2 regions of the Bradyrhizobium sp. HKCCYLRH1030 genome follow, and region 2 is predicted to be linked to the other one. Evidence: predicted binding sites of a transcription regulator. Region 2 holds the regulator's gene; the other holds the start of a gene.
The links. The regulator PhoB, encoded in region 2, activates phosphate uptake and scavenging genes when phosphate is short. The targets are predictions, from matches to a motif close to TGTCATNNANCTGTCAT.
Positions count from the first base shown of each region.

Region 1: a site for PhoB is predicted at 3,145-3,161, ahead of ACQR1E_RS03725 (DUF47 domain-containing protein). Genes of this name have one in related genera too.

Region 1 is NZ_JBNPUY010000001.1:814,394-820,035, reverse strand. It holds gene ACQR1E_RS03740 (ABC transporter substrate-binding protein) at 1-1,146, shown strand, start outside; gene ACQR1E_RS03735 (branched-chain amino acid ABC transporter permease) at 1,226-2,089, shown strand; gene ACQR1E_RS03730 (branched-chain amino acid ABC transporter permease) at 2,091-3,059, shown strand; gene ACQR1E_RS03725 (DUF47 domain-containing protein) at 3,203-3,847, shown strand; gene ACQR1E_RS03720 (inorganic phosphate transporter) at 3,862-4,869, shown strand; gene ACQR1E_RS03715 (peptide chain release factor 3) at 5,010-5,642, shown strand, end outside.
Region 2 is NZ_JBNPUY010000005.1:254,426-260,067, forward strand. It holds gene pstC (phosphate ABC transporter permease subunit PstC) at 1-120, shown strand, start outside; gene pstA (phosphate ABC transporter permease PstA) at 124-1,005, shown strand; gene pstB (phosphate ABC transporter ATP-binding protein PstB) at 1,002-1,823, shown strand; gene phoU (phosphate signaling complex protein PhoU) at 1,854-2,570, shown strand; gene phoB (phosphate regulon transcriptional regulator PhoB) at 2,587-3,294, shown strand; gene ACQR1E_RS16980 (trypsin-like serine protease) at 3,442-4,758, shown strand; gene ACQR1E_RS16985 (HoxN/HupN/NixA family nickel/cobalt transporter) at 4,934-5,642, shown strand, end outside.

The DNA of each region.
Region 1 (5,642 bases), on a different contig from region 2:
GACAAGACCGTCAAGATCGGCGCGCTGTCCGATCAGTCGGGTCTTTATGCCGATCTCGGCGGTCTCGGCTCGACGCTCGCAGCGCAGCTGGCGATCGAGGATTCCGGCCTCACCGCGAAGGGCTGGAAGATCGACGTCATCTCCGGCGATCACCAGAACAAGCCGGATATTGGCACCTCGATCGCGCGGCAGTGGTTCGACGTCGACAAGGTCGACGTCATCGTCGACGTGCCGAACTCGGGCGTGGCGCTGGCGGTGAACAACGTCGTCAAGGAAAAGAACGGCGTCTACATCAATTCGGGCGCTGCGACCTCGGATCTCACCAACGCGCAGTGCTCGCCCAACACGGTGCACTGGACCTACGACACCTACATGCTCGCGCACACCACTGGCCAGGCGCTGGTCAAGGCGGGCGGCTCGACCTGGTTCTTCCTGACGGCAGACTACGCCTTCGGCGCCGCGCTGGAGCGCGATACCACGGCGGTCGTGACCGCCAATGGCGGCAAGGTGATCGGCGGCGTCAAGCATCCGCTCAACACCTCCGACTTCTCGTCCTTCCTGCTGCAGGCGCAGTCGTCGAACGCCAAGGTCATCGGCCTCGCCAATGCCGGCGGCGATACCACCAATACGATCAAGCAGGCGGCCGAGTTCGGCATCAATAAGGGCGGCCAGAAGCTTGCCGCGCTGTTGCTGTTCCTGACCGACGTCAAGTCGATCGGGCTCGACATCGCGCAGGGCCTCAACTTCACCGAGACCTTCTACTGGGACATGAACGACCAGACCCGCGCCTTCTCCGAGCGCTTCGCCAAGCGCATGAAGAACGGCGCGCCGCCGACCATGGTGCAGGCGGGCGTCTATGCCGGCTTGATGCATTACTTCAAGGCGCTGGAGGCGCTCGGCGAGAACCCGCATGACGGCGTCAAGATCGTCGACAGGATGAAGTCGATCCCGACCGACGATGCGCTGTTCGGCAAGGGCGAGATCCAGCCGAACGGCCGCACCATCCACACCGCCTATCTGTTCGAGGTCAAGAAGCCCTCGGAGTCCAAGGGCCCGTGGGATCTCTACAAGCTGGTCGGCTCGGTACCGGGCGACCAGGCCTTCACGCCGCTCGACAAGAGCGCGTGCGCCTTGTTGAAGAAATGAACCGCTGTGGCTCCGGCGGCTGAACGTCGCCGGGGCCGCCATCTTCTGGGAAACGCCGAGAGAAAACAGAAACAAGACGATGCAGGCCCTCTACGCACAGCTCCTGGTCGGACTGATCAACGGCTCGTTCTACGCGCTGCTCAGTCTCGGGCTTGCCGTCATCTTCGGCATGCTCAACATCATCAATTTCGCCCATGGCGCGCTCTACATGATGGGCGCGTTCTGCGCCTATTTCCTGCTGAACCTCGGCGGCATCAATTATTGGTGGGCGCTGCTGCTGGCGCCGATCATCGTCGGCATCTTCGGCATGGTCCTCGAGCGCACCATGCTGCAATGGATTGCCGGGCTCGACCATCTCTACGGACTGCTTCTGACGTTCGGATTGGCGCTGATCATCCAGGGCGTGTTCCAGAACTTCTTCGGCTCGTCCGGCCTGCCTTATGCGATCCCGGATCAGCTCCGCGGCGGCATGAACCTCGGCTTCATGTATCTGCCGGTCTATCGCGGCTGGGTCGTCATATTCTCCCTGGTCGTCTGTCTGGCGACCTGGTTCCTGATCGAGCGGACCCGGCTCGGCGCCTACCTGCGCGCCGCCACCGAGAATCCGACCTTGGTGCGGGCGTTCGGCATCAACGTGCCGCGCATGATCACGCTGACCTACGGCCTCGGCGTCGGGCTCGCGGCGCTGGCCGGCGTGTTGTCGGCGCCGATCAACCAGGTGCGGCCGCTGATGGGCGAGCACATCATCATCGTGGTGTTCGCGGTGGTCGTGATCGGCGGCATGGGCTCGATCATGGGCTCGATCATCACCGGCTTCCTGCTCGGCGTGATTGAGGGACTGACCAAATATTTCTATCCCGAGGCTTCCAACACCGTGGTCTTCGTTCTGATGGTCCTGGTGCTGCTGGTGAAGCCGACGGGTCTGACCGGACGGGCGGCCTGACATGACATCCATCACCGACGCAACCCTGCCGATCACCCCGCGCGCGATGCGCGATGAGATGATCGTGTTCGTCATCATGACAGCGCTGCTGGCGATCGTGCCGTGGACCGGGCTGTACCCGTTCTTCGTCATGCAGGCGCTGTGCTTCGCGCTGCTGGCCTGCGCCTTCAACCTCCTGATCGGCTATGGCGGCCTGCTGTCGTTCGGCCATGCGATGTTCCTGGGAACGGCCGGCTATTGCAGTGCCCACGCGCTGAAGGTGTGGGGGCTGCCGCCCGAGCTCGGCATCCTGACGGGCGTCGCCGGATCGTTCGTCCTGTCGGTGATCACCGGCTACATCTCGATCCGACGCCAGGGCATCTATTTCGCGATGATCACCCTGGCGCTGTCGCAGCTCCTGTACTTCATCTATCTGCAGGCGCCGTTCACCCATGGCGAGGACGGCATCCAGGGCATTCCGCAGGGCCGGATGTTCGGCATCCTCGACCTGTCCAAGCCGACGGTGCTCTATTACGTCGTGCTGGTCGGCTTCCTCGCCGGCTTCCTGCTGATCTTCCGCACCATCAACTCGCCGTTCGGCGAGGTGCTGAAATCGATCCGTGAGAACGAGCAGCGCGCGATCTCGCTGGGCTACAAGACCGACCATTACAAGCTGCTCGCCTTCATCCTGTCGGGGACGCTGGCGGGCCTCGCCGGTGCGCTGAAGGTGTTCGTCGCCCAGAATGCCTCGCTGACCGACGTCGAGGTCGGGATGTCCGGCCAGATCGTGCTCATGACCCTGGTCGGTGGGCTCGGCACCGTGTTCGGCCCCGTCGTCGGCGCGTTCGTGATCGTCGGCATGCAGCAATATCTGTCCGGGTTCGGCCAGTGGGTGACGGTGATCCAGGGCGTGATCTTCGTCGCCTGCGTGCTCACCTTCCGCCGCGGCGTCGTCGGGGAAATCGCCCATCTGTTCAAGCGATCCCTCTAAGCCATTGATCTGAAAAGAGATCGTCGAAAGGGCAGAAAGCGGTGGATGATCCGGCCACCGCTTCTGCTGGTGCGCGATCCGGAGTATGACAGTTCTGTGACGGGCCGGCCCTGGCCCGTTTCGGAATGGATGGATCTCGTCCCATGCTGCACTGGTTTCGCGCCGTCCTCCCGCGGGAGGAGCGGTTTTTCGATTTGTTCGCCCGCCACAACAAGGTGGTGATTCAAGGCGCCCATGCGCTGCAGGACATGCTGCAGGGCGGCGACGACATCCTCAGGCATTGCCAGCGCGTCAGCCAGCTCGAGAACGAGGCCGACAACATCACCCGCGAAGTGCTGACCGCTGTCCGCCGCACTTTCATCACCCCATTCGACCGCGGCGACATCAAGAACCTGATCACCTCGATGGACGACGCCATCGACCAGATGCAGCAGACCGCCAAGGCCGTGGTGCTGTTCGAGGTCAAGGAGTTCGAGCCGACCATGCGCGAGATGGGCACCTTGCTGGTCGACTGCGCCAACCTGATCGGAAAGGCGTTGCCGCTGTTGCAGGCGATCGGTCAGAACGTGCCGATGATCACCGCGATCACCGAGGAGATGACCAAGCTCGAGGGACGGGTCGACGATCTCCACGACATCGGGCTGAAGGAGCTGTTCCTCAAGCACCGCAACGCCAACACGATGGATTTCATCGTCGGCGCCGAGATCTATGACCATCTGGAGAAGGTCGCCGACCGCTTCGACGACGTCGCCAACGAGATCAATTCGATCATGATCGAACAGGTCTAGGGTAGGGCCGCGCCGTGGACGCTCAACTCGGCCTTCCGATCCTGGTCGGCCTCATCGCCGTCGCACTCGCCTTCGATTTCCTCAACGGCCTGCACGACGCCGCCAACTCGATCGCGACCATCGTTTCGACCCGCGTGCTGCGGCCGCAATATGCGGTGTTCTGGGCCGCATTCTTCAACTTCGTGGCGTTTGGCGTGTTCGGCCTCCACGTCGCCCAGACCATCGGCACCGGCATCATCGATCCCGCCATCGTCGACGCGCAGGTGATCTTCGCTGCCCTGGTCGGCGCCATCGTCTGGAACCTGGTCACCTGGGCCGCCGGCATTCCGTCGTCGAGCTCGCATGCGCTGATCGGCGGGCTGGTCGGGGCAGGGGTCGCCAAGGCCGGCATCTCGGCCACCGTGTGGAGCGGCCTGTCCAAGACCGTGCTGGCGATCGTGCTGTCGCCGCTGGTCGGGCTGGTGCTGGCGATGATCCTGGTCGCGATCGTGTCCTGGGCCTCGGTACGCTCGACGCCGTTCGCGGTCGACCGCGCCTTCCGCATCCTGCAATTCGCCTCGGCCTCGCTCTATTCGCTCGGCCATGGCGGCAACGACGCGCAGAAGACGATGGGCATCATCGCCGTGCTGTTGTACTCGCAGGGCCGTCTCGGCGAGCAGTTCACGGTGCCGTTCTGGGTCGTGCTGTCGTGCCAGGCCGCGATGGCGCTTGGCACCCTGATGGGCGGCTGGCGCATCGTCCGCACCATGGGCCTGCGCATCACCAAGCTCAACCCGATGCAGGGCTTCTGCGCCGAGACCGGCGGCGCCATCACGCTGTTCCTGGCGACGTTCCTCGGCGTGCCGGTGTCGACCACCCACACCATCACCGGCGCGATCGTCGGCGTCGGCGCCGCCCGCCGCGCCTCGGCGGTGCGCTGGAACGTGGCCGGATCGATCGTCTACGCCTGGATCTTCACGATTCCGGCCTCTGCCATCGTCTCGGCGCTGACGTTCTGGCTGGTGTCGGTGCTCCGGCACTGATCCGGGGCGGGCGAGGGGGCAACTCGCCGGTTGGAGTTGCGGTGCAAAACGCCTATATGGAGGGCGCGCGGCGGCCGTGATCCCGCGCCTTTCCCATCAAATCGCCCGCTCTCTGGCCCCGAAACGACGTCCGCCGCCTCATGTCCGATACAAGTTTGACGACCGAACAGCCGTCCCGCTCCGCGCTCTCCGACGAGGTCGCGCGCCGGCGCACCTTCGCCATCATCTCGCACCCGGACGCCGGCAAGACGACGCTGACCGAGAAGCTGCTGCTGTTCGGCGGCGCCATCAACCTCGCCGGTCAGGTCAAGGCCAAGGGCGAGCGCCGCAACACCCGCTCGGACTGGATGAAGATCGAGCGCGAGCGCGGCATCTCGGTCGTCACCTCGGTGATGACCTTCGAGTTCGAAGGGCTGGTGTTCAACCTGCTGGACACGCCGGGCCACGAGGACTTTTCCGAAGACACCTATCGCACGCTGACCGCGGTCGACTCGGCCGTCATGGTGATCGACGCCGCCAAGGGCATTGAGGCGCGCACGCGCAAGCTGTTCGAGGTCTGCCGCCTCCGCGACATCCCGATCATCACCTTCATCAACAAGATGGACCGCGAGAGCCGCGACACCTTCGATCTCCTGGACGAGATCGAGAAGACGCTGGCGCTCGACACCACGCCGATGACCTGGCCCGTGGGGCGCGGCCGCGACTTCATCGGCACCTATGACATCCGCGACGGCGGCGTGCGCCTGCTCGAAGGCGGCGGCGCCAAGACCGGC
Region 2 (5,642 bases):
GACGGGCTGCACCAGTCGAGCCTGATCCTGCTCGGCCTGCTGCTGTTCGTGCTCACGTTCTTCGTGCTGGCGAGCGCGCGGCTGATGCTCATGCGGCTCGAAGCCAAGGCGGGAAAATAAGCCATGTCCAGCGCTGACACGCTTACACTCGATGCGCCGGTCAATCCGATCTATGCGCGCCGGCGCCGCAGAGACATCGTGATCCGCGGCCTCTGCGTTGCCGCCGCGATGTTCGGCGTCACCTGGCTGGCGCTGATCCTGTTCACGCTGTTCTATAACGGACTCGCCGGCCTCAGCCTGCAGGTTTTTGCCGCCGACACGCCACCGCCCGGCTCCAGCGAAGGCGGCCTGCGCAACGCCATCGTCGGCTCCTTGATCATGACGATCATCGGCGTCGGCATCGGCGCGCCGCTCGGCCTGTTCGCCGGCACCTATCTCGCCGAATACGGCCGCAACGACCGCCTGACCTCGGTGATCCGCTTCATCAACGACATCCTGCTGTCGGCGCCCTCGATCATCATCGGCCTGTTCATCTATGGTGCGGTCGTGGTGCCGATGGGCGGCTTCTCGGCACTCGCGGGTTCCCTTGCATTGGCGGTCATCGTGATCCCGGTGGTGCTGCGCACCACCGAGGACATGCTGCTGCTCGTGCCCAACCCGCTGCGCGAGGCGGCGTCTGCGCTCGGCCTGCCGCGCTCGCTGGTGATCCGCCGCATCGCCTATCGGGCGGCGCGCTCGGGCCTCATCACCGGCGTGCTGCTGGCGACCGCCCGCGTCGCCGGCGAGACCGCGCCTCTGCTGTTCACCGCGCTGTCGAACCAGTTCTGGAGCCTCAACCTTTCCAAGACGATGGCGAACCTGCCCGTCACCATCAACAATTTCGTCCAGAGCCCTTATGCCTACTGGAAACAACTGGCCTGGAGCGGAGCCCTTCTCATCACTCTGGCCGTGCTCGCCCTGAACATCGGTGCACGCATTCTCGGCGCCGAGAGGAACACCAAATGACCGAACTGTCCGTCTCCGTCAGTCAGCCCAATCACGCTCTTCACGGCAAGGCGCTTCCGGATGCGCCGGCCAAGGTGACCGCGCGCAACCTCAACTTCTACTACGGCGACCATCATGCGCTGAAGAACATCAACCTGTCGCTGGGCACCAACCGCGTCACCGCGTTCATCGGCCCGTCCGGCTGCGGCAAGTCCACGCTGCTGCGCATCTTCAACCGGATGTACGATCTCTATCCGGGGCAGCGGGCGACCGGGCAGCTGATGCTCGACAACACCAACATCCTCGATCCCAAGCTCGATCTGAACCTGCTGCGTGCCCGGGTCGGCATGGTGTTCCAGAAGCCGACGCCGTTCCCGATGACGATCTACGAGAACATCGCCTTCGGCATCCGCCTCTATGAGAAGATCTCCAAGTCGGAGATGGACGACCGGGTCGAGAAGGCGCTGCGCGGCGGCGCGTTGTGGAACGAGGTCAAGGACAAGCTCAACGCCTCGGGCCTGTCGCTGTCCGGCGGCCAGCAGCAGCGGCTGTGCATCGCGCGTACCGTGGCGGTCCGGCCGGAGGTGATCCTGTTCGACGAGCCGTGCTCGGCGCTCGATCCGATCTCGACCGCCAAGGTCGAGGAGCTGATCCAGGAACTCGCCGAAAACTATACGATCGCCATCGTGACGCATAACATGCAGCAGGCGGCGCGCGTCTCCGACAAGACCGCCTTCATGTATCTCGGCGAGCTGATCGAGTTCGACGACACCAGCAAGATCTTCACCTCGCCGAGCGATCGGCGGACCCAGGATTACATCACCGGCCGGTTCGGCTGACGCCGACGACATTGTCTTCAGGAGATCATCATGGCCAGTGAACATACCGCCAAGGCGTTCGACAGCGATCTGCAGGACCTCACCCGTCTGGTATCGGAGATGGGCGGCCTCGCCGAGCGGCTGATCGTCGATTCCGTCGATGCGCTGGTGCGACGCGACATCGCGCTCGGCCAGAAGGTGGTCGCCACCGACGCCGAGGTCGACAAGCTGCAACGCATCATCGAGGAGCGCGCCGTTCTTACCATCGCCCGGCGACAGCCGATGGCGGTCGACCTGCGTGAGATCGTCGGCGCGATGCGCGTGGCGACCGATCTGGAGCGTATCGGCGATCTCGCCAAGAACATCGGCAAGCGCGTCGCGGCGCTGGAGAGCGACTTCCATCCGCTGAAGCTGATCCGCGGGCTCGAGCACATGACCGATCTCGTGCAGTCGCAGGTCAAGACGGTGCTGGACGCCTATGCCGCGCACGATTTGCCGGCGGCGATGACGGTGTGGAAGGGCGATGAGGAAGTCGATGCCATCTGCACCTCGCTGTTCCGCGAGCTCCTGACCTACATGATGGAGGATCCGCGCAACATCTCGTTCTGCATCCACCTGATGTTCTGCGCCAAGAATATCGAGCGCATCGGCGATCACGCGACCAACATCGCCGAGACGGTGTTCTATATGATCGAAGGCCAGCAGATCATGGACAAGCGCCCGAAGGGCGACATGACGAGCTTCGCATCGACGATCCCCGGCAACTGAGAGAGACGGTTCAGACATGGGCGCCCGAATTCTGGTGGTGGAGGACGAGGAGGCGCTGACGACGCTGCTGCGCTACAACCTCGAGGCCGAAGGCTACGAGGTCGAGACCGTGGCGCGCGGCGACGAAGCCGACACGCGCCTGAAGGAGCGTGTTCCCGATCTCGTCGTGCTCGACTGGATGCTGCCGGGCCTGTCCGGCATCGAGCTGTGCCGCCGCCTGCGGGCGCGGACCGAGACCCGGCAGTTGCCGATCATCATGCTCACCGCACGCGGCGAGGAGAGCGAGCGCGTGCGCGGCCTCGCGACCGGCGCCGACGACTACATCGTCAAGCCGTTCTCGGTGCCGGAGCTTCTGGCGCGGGTGAAAGGCCTGCTGCGGCGGGCGAGTCCGGAGCGGCTGGCGACCGTGCTGTCCTATGGCGACATCGAGCTCGACCGCGAGAAGCGCCGCGTGGCGCGCTCTGGTAGGCCGATCGATCTCGGCCCGACCGAATACCGCCTGCTCGAGTTCTTCCTGGAGCATCCCGGCCGCGTGTTCAGCCGCGAGCAGCTGCTCGACAGTGTCTGGGGCCGCGACATCTACATCGACGAGCGCACCGTCGACGTCCATATCGGCCGCCTGCGCAAGCTGCTCAATCCCGGCCGCGAGCAGGACCCGATCCGCACCGTGCGCGGCGCCGGTTATGCGCTCGATGATCGCTTCGCCAAGAGCGAGCAGGTGTAAGGGGCGATCGGGCGTGAGGACGCAGCAGGTGTGAGACGCGAGGCGGCCCGATTGAGGAGATCGCGGTCCGCTTTCCGCCACGCCGCCGCCGTCTTGATCGTGTCTGCTTCGTGGCCCGTCACGATGTTTCGGTCCCAGCGGACGCCCTTGATCAAGACCATCATCATATCTCTTGCCGTGCTGCTCGGCGGCGCGGCGGGCGCCACGGCCGCCGAGCTCGAAGACGCGGTCGCGGCGGCAGGCAACGGGCAGCATGCGGCGGCGATGCGACGGCTGCTGCCGCTGGCCGCCAAGGGCGATGCGCGGGCGCAGTTCGACGTCGGCTTCATGCACGCCTTCGGCTGGGGCCAACCGCGCAACCCCGCCGAGGCGCTGGCGTGGTACCGCAAGGCCGCCGATCAGGGGCTCGCTGTCGCGCAACACTATCTCGGCATCGCCTACGTCAATGGCGAAGGTGTTGCGAGCAATTACGGCGAAGCCGGCCGCTGGTTCAGCCGCGCCGCGGCGCAGGGCTTCGCCCAGTCGCAATACATGCTCGGCCTGATGCTGCTCGACGGCCGCGGTGTGAAACAGGACGTCGTGCAGGGCTATGCCTGGCTGGTGATGGCGGGCCGTAGCGGCGTGCGATCGGCCGGCCGCGACGTGCAGCGGGTCAAGTTGACCGAGCCGCAGCGCGTCCAGGCCCAGAGTGCCATTGCGGCCTGGCGGCCGAAGCCGGAATCGGCGGAGGCCGGCATCGCCGCTCCGCGTCCGGAGCAACTGCTCGGGCTCGACCGCCACATCGGCGAGGTCGTCGATCCCACCTCGTGGCCGGCGTCGTCGATCGGCGTCGTCACCGTCGCGCAATACTCGACCGGCGGCTGGTGCACCGGCACGCTGGTCGCGCCGCGCGTCGTGCTCACCGCGGCACATTGCGTGTTCAACGGCGTGGCGCAGGTCAGCCCCGGCAACGTCCGCTTCCTGGCCGGCATGAACAGGGGCACGCCGGCGGCATCGTCTGTCGCCGACAAGCTGATCGTGGCGCCTGATTTCGTCCCGACCCGGCACGACAGGTGGTCGCTCGACCGCTCGCCCGCCGATTGGGCGTTGATCGTGCTGAAGGACGCGCTGCCGTCGAAGCCGGTTGAGGTCAGGGCGCTGACGCGCGAGGAATTGCAGGCTGCGACCACGGCCGGAACCATCTCCGAGATCGGCTATGGCCAGGAGCGGCGCTATTCGCCGACCGGCCAGCGCAATTGCAGCGCCGGCATGACCAAGGACGGGATGCTGCTGACGGTGCATTGCCTCGCCAATTTCGGCTATTCGGGCTCCCCCATCATGGCCGAAGTCGGCGGACAGCCGGCCGTGGTCGGCATCTTCTCGGCGTTCCATGAGGAGACCCGGCTGATGTTCGCCGCCCCCGCGAGCCAGTTCGAGGCGGTCGTGCGGCGCGAGATCGCGGCACAGAGTGCCTCGATGCGGTGAGCGAAGGAGGGACGAGAGAAGAGGATGTCCCGCCGCTGGTCATGATCTGTGCGTGACTGGATAGCGGGTTGCCAAGCGAGAGGGCAATCCGGGAAGGGCCGCCCACGTTTTCCTGCAGCTTTTGCCTGCAGCGGGGGCTTTACCGAACTGGCCTGGCTCTTGCTATAGTCCGAGTATGACGATTGTTCAAATTGATCATCCTCGTGCCCCTCGGCTGCTGTGGTGGCGATCGCAGCCCGGCCGCAACGTTGCGCTCGTCGGCGGGCTGGTCGCCGCCAACGCGCTCGCCTGGGCCTGGGCGTTCGCGCTCTACGCCGACCGGCCCGCCATCGTCGGCACCGCGATGCTGGCCTGGCTGCTCGGACTGCGCCATGCGGTCGATGCGGATCACATCGCGGCGATCGACAACGTCGTACGGAAGCTGGTGCAGGACGGTAGCGCCCCGCGCGCCGCCGGCCTGTATTTTGCGCTCGGCCATTCCAGCGTCGTCGTCATCGCCACCATCGTCGTGAGCCTCATCGCCGGCGCCGACCTCCTGGATGAAGAGAGCGCGATCAGGGCGATCGGCGGCGTCATCGGCACGTCGGTGTCGGCCGGCTTCCTGCTGCTGATCGCGTTGGCGAACCTCATTCTGTTCGTGAACCTCTGGCGCCGCGCCGCACAGCCGCAGTCCGAGATGGAAACCGCCGGAAGCTCCGGACGGGGCATCCTCATCCGCCTGCTGCGCCCGGTGCTCCGCCTGGTGGGACGCGCCTGGCACATGTATCCGCTCGGTTTCCTGTTCGGTCTCGGCTTCGACACTGCGAGCGAGATCGGGCTTCTCAGCCTGTCGGCAACCGAGGCAGCGCGCGGCGCGAGCCTCGCCCATGTCCTGGTGTTTCCGG